DNA from 2 places in the Staphylococcus condimenti genome. Region 1 is predicted to be linked to the other one. Evidence: predicted binding sites of a transcription regulator. Region 1 holds the regulator's gene; the other holds the start of a gene.

Evidence for each region. Region 1 encodes LexA, which represses DNA repair genes until DNA is damaged. Its sites were predicted from a motif close to CGAACATATGTTCG; they were not measured.
Region 2: a site for LexA is predicted at 2,041-2,054, ahead of uvrB (excinuclease ABC subunit UvrB). Genes of this name have one in related genera too.

Annotation. Positions count from the first base shown of each region.
Region 1 covers NZ_CP015114.1:504,420-510,126, reverse strand. The annotation lists gene rpsN (30S ribosomal protein S14) at 21-290, shown strand; gene guaC (GMP reductase) at 476-1,453, shown strand; gene A4G25_RS02570 (CAP domain-containing protein) at 1,476-2,495, shown strand; gene lexA (transcriptional repressor LexA) at 2,593-3,216, opposite strand; gene sosA (DNA damage-induced cell division inhibitor SosA) at 3,360-3,593, shown strand; gene A4G25_RS02555 (DUF896 domain-containing protein) at 3,722-3,964, shown strand; gene tkt (transketolase) at 4,166-5,707, shown strand, end outside.
Region 2 covers NZ_CP015114.1:1,111,167-1,116,873, reverse strand. The annotation lists gene A4G25_RS05655 (COG3942 and LysM peptidoglycan-binding domain-containing protein) at 1-867, shown strand, start outside; gene A4G25_RS05650 (YfbR-like 5'-deoxynucleotidase) at 1,065-1,706, shown strand; gene A4G25_RS05645 (CsbA family protein) at 1,713-1,958, shown strand; gene uvrB (excinuclease ABC subunit UvrB) at 2,305-4,287, shown strand; gene uvrA (excinuclease ABC subunit UvrA) at 4,295-5,707, shown strand, end outside.

The sequences.
Region 1 (5,707 bases):
AATGAAAGGTAGGAACTTTAATGGCAAAAAAATCAAAAGTTGTTAAAGAACAAAAACGAGAAGAACTCGTTGCTAAATATTACGCAAAACGTCAAGAGTTGAAAGCTAAAGGTGACTATGAAGGTTTACAAAAATTACCAAGAGATTCATCACCTACACGTTTAACTCGCAGATGTAAAGTTACTGGAAGACCACGTGGTGTAATGAGAAAATTCGAAATGTCACGTATCGCATTCAGAGACCATGCGCATAAAGGTCAAATTCCAGGCGTTAAAAAAGCAAGTTGGTAAGATTATCAACCATATAATGAGTGCTTAGTTTTAGAATACACATTTCTTTTATGAAATGTGTTCTTTTTTGTTCAAATTTAACTCGAAATATGAATTTTTAGTTGGTAAATTGTACTCCTAGATAGTATGATATACATTGGATATTTTGGAAAAAATAAATAAAGAGTATGGGTAAGGTGTTTTAAATGAAGATATTTGATTATGAAGATGTACAATTGATTCCAAATAAATGTATCGTAAAGAGCCGTTCAGAGTGCGACACAAGCGTTCAATTCGGTCCTAAACGATTCAAATTGCCAGTCGTACCAGCAAATATGCAAACAGTTATGAATGAAAAATTAGCTGAATGGTTTGCTGAAAACGATTATTTCTATATTATGCATCGTTTTGATGAAGAAGGTCGTATTCCTTTCATCAAAAAAATGCAAGATAAAGGATTATTCGCATCTATTTCAGTAGGTGTTAAAGATAAAGAGTATGATTTCGTTAAAGAATTAGCAGAAGAAGGATTAAAACCGGAATATATCACAATTGATATTGCACATGGACATTCAGAACAAGTAATTAATATGATCCGTCAGATTAAATCTTATTTGCCTGATACTTTTGTAATTGCAGGAAATGTAGGTACACCTGAAGGAGTAAGAGAACTTGAAAATGCAGGAGCAGATGCTACTAAAGTAGGTATCGGACCTGGACGTGTATGTATTACTAAAATTAAAACTGGTTTTGGTACAGGCGGTTGGCAATTAGCTGCTATTAACCATTGTAGCAAAGCAGCTCGTAAACCAATGATTGCTGATGGCGGTATCAGAACACACGGTGATATTGCTAAATCTATCCGCTTCGGTGCTTCTATGGTTATGGTCGGATCATTATTTGCTGCACATGAAGAATCACCTGGAGAAACTGTTGAATTAGACGGTAAACTTTATAAAGAATACTTCGGCAGTGCGTCAGAGTTCCAAAAAGGCGAACATAAAAATGTTGAAGGTAAAAAGATGTTTGTTGAACATAAAGGTACATTAGCTGATACATTGACTGAAATGCAACAAGACTTGCAAAGTTCAATTTCATATGCAGGCGGTAAAGATTTAGATTCTTTACGCAAAGTAGATTATGTCATTGTGAGAAATTCTATTTTCAACGGTGACAGAGACTAAGGTTTTGTACTAATGTGCGGAGGTGTCCAAAATTAGAAAATGGTTTGGACTAGTCACGGTGTTTTTACTTATCGCATTATGCATGCCGGTAAAAGAAACACCGTGGATGGAACATATACAAGAACAAGCAAGAGGCAAAATCCAAGCTTTAGCAGCAAAAGAAAGCGTCAATGATGAAGCGTTGAAAGTTCCTGACAAACAAGATTTTGCGATTAGAAATATTCAGATGAATATGGATAAAACGCAAGTGGAAAAACAGTTAGGACAACCTCAAAGGGTAACTGCCAATGAATATGGTTTGAAATGGTATACCTATCATAATCAATATCATTCATTTATCATGATCAGTTATATTGATAACAAAGTAAATGCGATGTATACGAACCAAAATGTTATTTCGTCTAAATCTAAGATTAAATACGGAACACCACAAGATACTGTCCGAACACGCATGGGCAAACCGCTAGATTCAATTACTAAAGGGAATTATCGATTTGAGTTAGATAATGATGAGTATGATGTGTTTAATAAAGACAATATATATACGACTGTATTTTATGATCAACATGAAAATAATCAAGTGAAGGGACTCTTGCAAGTGAGTAAAACAATGGAGAACCGTCTAGCACAGCAATATGGAGCACCTTCATCTTCACTTGAAAAAGGTTTTGAATTACAAGATTTTGATTTAGTCAATTCAGAACGTGTTCAAAAAGATAAATCAGTATTAAAATACAATCAACCATTATCGGATACTGCACGTAAACATAGTAAGGATATGGCAGATAATCACTTCTTTGATCATAATAACCTTAAAGGTGAATCACCTTTTGATAGAATGCAAAAAGATGGCATCGAATATCAATCAGCAGGTGAAAATTTAGCTTATGGCCAACAAAGCAGTATTTTCGCACATGAAGGTTTGATGAATTCAGCGGGCCATCGAAAAAATATCTTGCAATCTAACTTTAAGAATTTAGGCGTGGGTGTAAGTTTCAACGAAGAGAGACAACCGTTCTGGACAGAAAACTATACAGGTTAAAAAAATAAATCACCTCGGGTCTGAAAAATTTCAGTCCTGAGGTGATTTTTACGTTCTGGATATTAAGAAGAGATAATATGCAAACAGAAAAGGTATATTATAGTTCTCTGAATAAACCTACAACTTTACCTAAAACGGTAACGTGTTCTAAATAAATAGGATCCATCGTGCTGTTTTCTGGCTGCAAACGATAACGATGTTTCTCTTTGTAGAAACGTTTTACAGTAGCTTCATCATCTTCAGTCATTGCTACGATAATATCGCCGTTTTCAGCAATTGTTTGGCTGCGGACAATGACTTTGTCGCCATCGAGAATACCAGCTTCAATCATACTGTCTCCAACTACGTTTAAGATGAAAATGTCGCTATTATGAGTAGAAGTTAAGTGTTCGGGAAGCGGGAAATATTCTTCAATATTTTCAACAGCAGTAATAGGAACACCGGCAGTAACTTTACCGATTACAGGAACATGGATAGTACCTTCCATTTCAGCATTTTCTTCAAGTTGGTCACTTACAATTTCAATTGCTCTTGGTTTTGTAGGATCACGTCTGATGTAACCTTTACTTTCAAGTCTGGATAAATGTCCATGTACAGTTGAACTAGACGCTAATCCGACAGCTTCTCCAATTTCTCTTACACTTGGCGGATAACCTTTTGTATGGACAACTGTTTTTATATATTCATAAATTTCGCTTTGACGTTTCGTTAATTCTGTCATATTAAAGCACATCCTCTTCTAGTTTGTTCTTATTATAGCATGCGAACAGCACATTTACAAACATTTGTTCGCAAAAGTATTGACAGCGAACAGTCGTTCTGATATTGTGTTAATACAAACAAATGTTCTGGGAGTGTTGGAAAATGATTAAGAAATACCAATCAGCTTTTTTAGCTTATTCTGCAGTGTTGTTAACTTCTTTTGTACTATTCTCAGCTTTTATTATAAGTGCAAACCAAACAGATGGCAAAGAACAAGTGTACGAAATGACAGATCATACAATATCGACTAAAGCAGAACAAAAAGCCGAACGTGAAGGATATATTAAAGCAGATGGCGAACAAGAAAGTAAACCTTTAATAGCTGTTCTGCATTAAAATCTTTAGTTCTAATGAAGTGTATTACCTGTTGAAATAGGGAAAACAAAAATAAACAGAGTATCATTTTTGTTTTAAAGAATAATTTGATATTATAAATGATTATTAACGTGATGGAGGGTATACACATGTCTGAAGAACATAAAAGAACAATTAATAGAATTAATGAACTTTCTAAGAAGAAAAAAGAAGAAGGTTTAACGAAAGAAGAAGCTAAAGAAAGAGCGGAATTACATCAAAAATATCTTGATACTTTCCGCGAAGGATTTAAGCAACAAATCGAAAATACGAAAGTATTAGACCCTGAAGGTAACGACGTAACTCCGGATAAATTGAAAAAGATACAACGTGATCAAAATAAAAGAAGCTAAAATCAAGAGTTGAATTTGATTTCGAATATAGAACCATACCGCCTCAGCGTAGTGTTGAGACGGTATTTTTTTATAAAAAAGTAAAAGAGTAATTAATTTATTTAGATTGGTAACGGTTTCATAAGAACAATAAATGTAAAACCAACTATAGATAATGTATAATGGCATAAAATGATGCTGTATAGAAAGGAAGTTTTATTGATGTTTGACAAAAAAGATGAACTTGCAGTTAATACGATAAGAGCATTAAGTATTGATGCAGTTGAGAAAGCAAATTCTGGTCATCCAGGTTTACCGATGGGTGCTGCGCCAATGGCATATACGCTTTGGACACGTCATTTGAACTTTAATCCTAATTCAAATGAATACTTTAATAGAGATAGATTCATCTTGTCTGCAGGACATGGTTCTGCATTGCTTTACAGCTTACTTCACGTATCAGGCAGCTTAGAATTAGAAGAGTTGAAACAATTTAGACAATGGGACTCTAAAACACCTGGACATCCTGAATTTAGACACACACAAGGTGTAGAAGTTACAACAGGTCCACTTGGCCAAGGTTTTGCTATGTCTGTGGGAATGGCAATGGCTGAAAATCATTTAGCAGGTAAATTCAATAAACCTGATGCAAACGTAGTAGATCATTACACTTATGTATTGGCTTCTGATGGTGACTTAATGGAAGGTATCTCTCATGAAGCAGCTTCATTAGCAGGCCACTTGCAATTAGATAAATTAATTGCACTTTATGATTCAAACGATATCTCATTAGACGGCGACTTAGATAAAGCCTTCTCTGAAAACATCAAACAACGTTTTGAAGCATATGGTTGGAATCACATTTTAGTTAAAGATGGTAATGATTTAGAAGAAATCAATAACGCTATCGAAGAAGCTAAAAAACAAAAAGGACCTACAATGATTGAAGTGAAAACTGTTATTGGTTATGGTTCACCGAACAAATCAGGTACACATGGTGTGCATGGTGCACCACTAGGTGAAGATGAACGTAAATTAACAATTGAAAACTATCATTTAGATCCTGAAAAACGTTTCTACGTTCCAGATGAAGTCTACGATATTTTCAATAACACAATGTTAAAACGTGCTGATGAAAATGAAGCAGCATGGAAAAAATTAGTAGATAAATATTCAGAAGAATATCCTGAACTTGCTGATGAATTCAAAAAAGCAATCAATGGAGAATTACCAAAAGATTATAAAGAATATTTACCAGAATTCGAAGTTGGAAGCGAAAGCGCAACAAGAGCTGATTCAGGTGAAGTAATTCAAGCATTAAGTGAACATGTTCCTTCATTCTTTGGTGGTTCTGCTGATTTAGCTGGTTCTAACAAATCAAATGTAAAAGAAGCAGTAGACTATGATCGCAATACACCTGAAGGTAAAAACATCTGGTTTGGTGTACGCGAATTTGCAATGGGTGCTGCTGTAAACGGTATGGCTGCACATGGCGGATTAAACCCATACGGTGCAACATTCTTCGTATTCAGCGACTATTTAAAACCAGCATTAAGATTGTCAGCAATCATGGGATTAAATTCAACATTCATCTTCACACATGATTCAATCGCTGTAGGTGAAGATGGTCCAACTCACGAACCAATCGAACAATTAGCTGCATTACGTTCATTACCTAATATGAATGTTATTCGTCCAGCCGATGGTAACGAAACACGTGTAGCTTGGGAAGTTGCATTAGAAACTGAAAACACACCAACTTCA
Region 2 (5,707 bases), 610 kb from region 1:
TTAAGCGATGTCGCAGCTTTGTTTGCCACTACTACAAATGAAATTAAAAATTTAAATAAATTAAACCAAGACGAAGTTAAAAAGGACACTCAATTAGTCTTGCCGGATACAGATGTTGTAGAAGTGAAAGCGGGAGACTCTTTAAATTCAATTGCAAAAACACATCATATCTCTGTAGATAAATTACATGAACTTAACCCAGGACTTACAAATTTAATTTTACCTGGTGATATCTTAGCAGTTTCTGATAAAGGTGCAGCACATTTACAAGCGTTATTTACTGGTAAAATTGCACCAGAAGTTGAAAAACAAGCTTACAATGAAGAAGGTCAATCAGCAAAACAACCAACAACTTCAAATTATAATAATGTAGAACAAGTAACGACAGCACCACAAGCTTATTATTCTAATGAAAATAATGTAGAATACACAGCACCTACTCGTTCATATACATCATCATATACAGCACCAACAAGTTATTCTGGAAATTACAGCAGTGCTTCTTACAGCGCACCAGCTGCTCAATCTTCTTACTCTAACTATTCAGGTGCAAACTACTATACTTCTGGTCAATGTACATCTTATGTATTCGAACGTGCTGGTGGTAAAGCAGGTTCATTATGGGGAAATGCAAATAACTGGGCAAATGCTGCCGCTGCCGCAGGTCGCACAGTTAATAATACGCCAACTGCAGGTGCTATCATGCAATCAACAGCAGGTGCATATGGCCATGTTGCTTACGTTGAAGGCGTAAATGGTGACGGTTCAGTTCGTGTATCTGAAATGAACTATGGTTACGGCCCTGGTGTTGTAACTTCACGTACACTTTCAGCAGGACAAGCTGCATCATATAACTTTATTCATTAATTTAACCATTAATAAGCACTGTTCTCATTATTTTGAGGATAGTGCTTTTTTGTTCATGAAATAGTTGTTGAATGACTATTTAAAGGGTAAAAGACAAGCGGGAATATAAAAATATAGGTGGTATTTTCAAAGTTCTTGCAAGAATATAAACTTTTCGAGTATAATAACTCATTAAATAGACAAGGGGTGAGCTAGATATGGGTGTACATCAATATTTTAAAAGACTATCAGATCTAGAAAAGCTAATACGCTTGCCTGGAAAATTTAAATATTTTGAGCATAATGTAGCCGCACATTCATTCAAGGTTACTAAAATCGCTCAATACTTAGGTACAGTGGAAGAAGCACATGGCAATGAAATTAACTGGAAAAATTTGTATGAAAAGGCGTTGAACCATGATTTTGCAGAAGTGTTTACAGGGGATATCAAAACACCTGTAAAATATGCAAGCCGTGATTTGAAAAAATTATTCTCGCAAGTAGAAGAAGAAATGGTAGATAATTTTATCAGAGAAGAGTTTCCTCCAGAATATCAAGATGTCTATAGAGAACGACTACAAGAAGGTAAAGATGACTCTTTAGAAGGTCAAATACTTGCTGTAGCTGATAAAATTGATTTATTGTATGAAACGTTCGGAGAAATACAAAAGCGTAATCCGGATGCTCTGTTCTTCGAAATTTATGAGATGTCTCTTGAGACAATTATGCAGTTTGATCATTTAGTATCTGTACAAGATTTTATTGAAAATGTAATTCCGGAAATGTTAACAGAAAACTTTATCCCACGATCGGAATTGCGAGAATTAACGATGTCGATTTTAAATAAAAGAGATGGGTGACAACTTATGGTTCTCGTTTGGTATCTTTGTGCTTCGTTTTTTCCATGTGTTCTAGTAGTATTGTTCAGTGTTGTAACTAAGAATAAATGGGTTGGAGCAATTGTAACTTTAACGCTTATCGGTGGTTCTATATATAAAGGTTTCTTCCATAGTGAATGGATTATTTTCATAGATGTGGTTTCGCTTTTAGCGGGATTTGTTATAGTTGATCAATTGAATCTCCATAAACAGCACGAAGATGAAGATCGTTAAATGAAAATAGATGGTATATAAAATGAGGGTACTTGTCATATGTAGACAAGTGCTTTTTTCGTCTAAAAAATTTTCGCTATTACGAACAGATGTTTGTATCTTTTTTGACAAATCTGTTAGAATATATAGTGATATTGAAAGTTTGAGATAATACAAAAATGAGAATATAGAGCATAGTAAATAGGGTTAATTTAAATGCATAAATGAGTATTGCAAGATATGAGTAAAGCAATTCTCAACTATTAAAGAAAGGTTGAGACAAAATATATGTCTCAACCGATTTGTGTTTTAATGCATTGGTATAAATAAAGAAATGATTTAGAAATAGAAGGAGGTTGCAATTTGTATGGAACATCATCCATTTAAAATTGTCTCTGGTTATGAACCTCAAGGCGACCAACCTGCAGCGATTAAAGAATTGACAGAGGGTATAAAAGCAGGAAAACGCCATCAAACATTATTAGGGGCAACAGGAACGGGTAAAACGTTCACAATGAGCAACGTAATTAAAGAAGTAGGTAAACCGACACTTGTAATTGCACATAACAAGACACTTGCCGGTCAATTATATAACGAATTCAAAGAATTGTTTCCTGAAAACAGAGTAGAATATTTTGTCAGCTTCTATGATTATTATCAACCGGAAGCTTATGTACCTTCGACTGACACATTTATTGAGAAAGATGCAACGATTAACGATGAAATTGACCAATTGCGCCACTCAGCAACAAGTTCATTATTTGAACGTGACGATGTAATTATCGTTGCGAGTGTCAGCTCTATCTTTGGTTTAGGGAATCCGGATGAATATAGCGACTTAGTTGTGAATATTAGAGAAGGCATGGAAATGGACCGCAGCCAATTTTTAAGAGATTTGGTTGATATTCAATATACAAGAAATGATATTGATTTTAAACGTGGTACGTTCAGAGTACGCGGAGATGTAGTAGAAGTATTCCCAGCTTCTCGTGAAGAAATTTGTATCCGTGTAGAATTTTTCGGCGATGAAATTGATAGAATCAGTGAAGTGAATTATTTAACAGGTGAAGTATTGAGACAACGCGAACACTTTTCAATCTTCCCGGCATCTCACTATGTTACACGTGATGAAAAATTAAAACTTGCTATTGAAAGAATTGAAAAAGAGTTGGAAGAACGTTTAAAAGAATTACGTTCTGAAAACAAATTGTTAGAGGCTCAAAGATTAGAACAACGTACGAATTATGATTTGGAAATGATGAGAGAAATGGGCTTTTGCTCAGGAATTGAGAACTATTCTGTTCATTTAACATTACGTCCGATTGGTTCAACACCTTATACTTTGTTAGATTATTTTGGTGATGATTGGCTTGTAATGATTGATGAATCTCACGTTACTCTACCACAAATTCGAGGCATGTATAACGGTGACAGAGCACGTAAGCAAGTGTTGATTGATCATGGTTTCAGATTACCGAGTGCGATTGATAACAGACCGTTAACTTTTGAAGAATTTGAGGAAAAAGCCAAACAATTAGTATATGTTTCTGCAACACCTGGTCCGTATGAATTAGAACATACAGATAAAATGACAGAACAAATTATTCGACCAACCGGCTTATTAGATCCTAAAATTGATGTAAGACCTACTAAAAATCAAATTGATGATTTATTAAGTGAAATTCAAGACAGAGTAGATAAAAATGAACGTGTGCTTATTACGACTTTAACGAAAAAAATGAGTGAAGATTTAACGACTTATTTGAAAGAAGCAGGTATCAAAGTCAACTATCTGCATTCTGAAATTAAGACATTAGAACGAATTGAAATTATTCGAGATTTAAGAATGGGTACTTATGATGCTGTAGTCGGAATCAACTTGTTGAGAGAGGGTATCGATATACCAGAAGTATCTCTTGTAGTCATTTTAGACGCTGATAAGGAAGGATTCTTACGTTCTGAACGTTCACTTGTGCAAACCATTGGTCGTGCTGCACGTAATGAGCATGGCGAAGTCATTATGTATGCAGATAAAATAACGGATTCTATGAAGTTTGCGATTGATGAAACAGAACGTCGTCGTAAAATCCAAAATGAGTATAACGAAGAACATGGTATTACACCACAAACGATTCATAAGAAAATTCATGATGTTATCAGCGCGACAGTTGAAACAAAAGAAGAAAATGAAAAAGATCAAAAAGTGGTTCCTAAAAAACTTACGAAAAAAGAACGAGAAAAAACAATTGCCAATATAGAAAAAGAAATGAAAAAAGCAGCTAAAGATTTAGACTTTGAAAGAGCAACGGAATTAAGAGATATGTTATTCGAATTAAAGGCAGAAGGGTGATATCTAGATGAAAGAACCATCCATAGTTGTAAAAGGTGCCAGAGCGCACAACTTAAAAAATGTTGATGTAGAATTACCGAAGAATAAATTAATTGTGATGACAGGCTTATCAGGTTCTGGTAAGTCTTCCTTAGCGTTCGATACAATCTATGCTGAAGGACAACGTCGCTATGTTGAATCTTTAAGTGCCTATGCACGTCAATTTTTAGGACAAATGGATAAACCAGATGTTGATACGATTGAAGGATTGTCTCCAGCAATTTCAATCGATCAGAAAACAACAAGCAAAAATCCGCGTTCTACAGTTGCAACTGTAACAGAAATATATGATTATATTCGTTTGTTATATGCACGTGTTGGTAAAGCATATTGTCCGGAACATGGAATTGAAATTGAATCGCAAACGGTACAACAGATGGTAGATCGCACATTAGAATTGGAAGAAAGAACTAAAATCCAATTAATGGCACCTGTTGTTAATCATCGTAAAGGGTCACATGAAAAACTCTTAGAAGATATTAGTAAAAAAGGGTATGTTCGTGTACGCGTTGATGGAGAAATTTTAGACATTAACGATGTACCGGACTTAGATAAGAATAAAAATCATACGATAGAAGTAGTTGTAGACCGTTTAGTTGTCAAAGAAGGTATAGAAAGCAGACTTGCTGACTCTATAGAAACAGCTCTAGAATTAGCAGAAGGCAATTTAACAGTTGATGTTATTGGTGGAGATGAATTAAAATTCTCTGAAAACCATGCATGCCCTATCTGCGGTTTCAGTATTGGTGAATTAGAACCGCGTATGTTCAGTTTTAACAGTCCATTCGGTGCATGTCCTGATTGTGATGGTTTAGGTCAAAAATTAACTGCAGATATTGATTTGATTGTACCTGATCCAGACAAAACACTTGCAGAAGGCGCTATTGTTCCATGGGAACCTAAAAGTTCTGATTTTTATCCGACACTTTTAAAACGTGTTTGTGAAGTTTATAAAATTAAAATGGATAAACCTTTCAAGAAGTTAACTGATCGACAAAAAGATATCATTTTATATGGTTCTAAAGATAAAGAAATTAAATTTACTTTTGAATCTCGTAATGGACAAAAACGCACACGTACAATGCCGTTTGAAGGTGTTATTCCGAATATTGAAAGACGTTATCATGAATCACCTTCTGAATATGTACGTGAAGTGATGCGTAAATATATGACAGAGTTGCCTTGTGAAACTTGTCACGGTAAACGTTTGAGTAAAGAAGCATTATCAGTTTATGTTTCAGGTCTTAATATTGGTGAAGTGGTTGAATATTCAATTAAAGAAGCTTTAAATTTCTTTGAGAATATTGATTTATCCGATCAAGATCGTAAAATTGCTGATTTAATCTTGAAAGAAATCATTTCAAGATTGTATTTCTTAAAT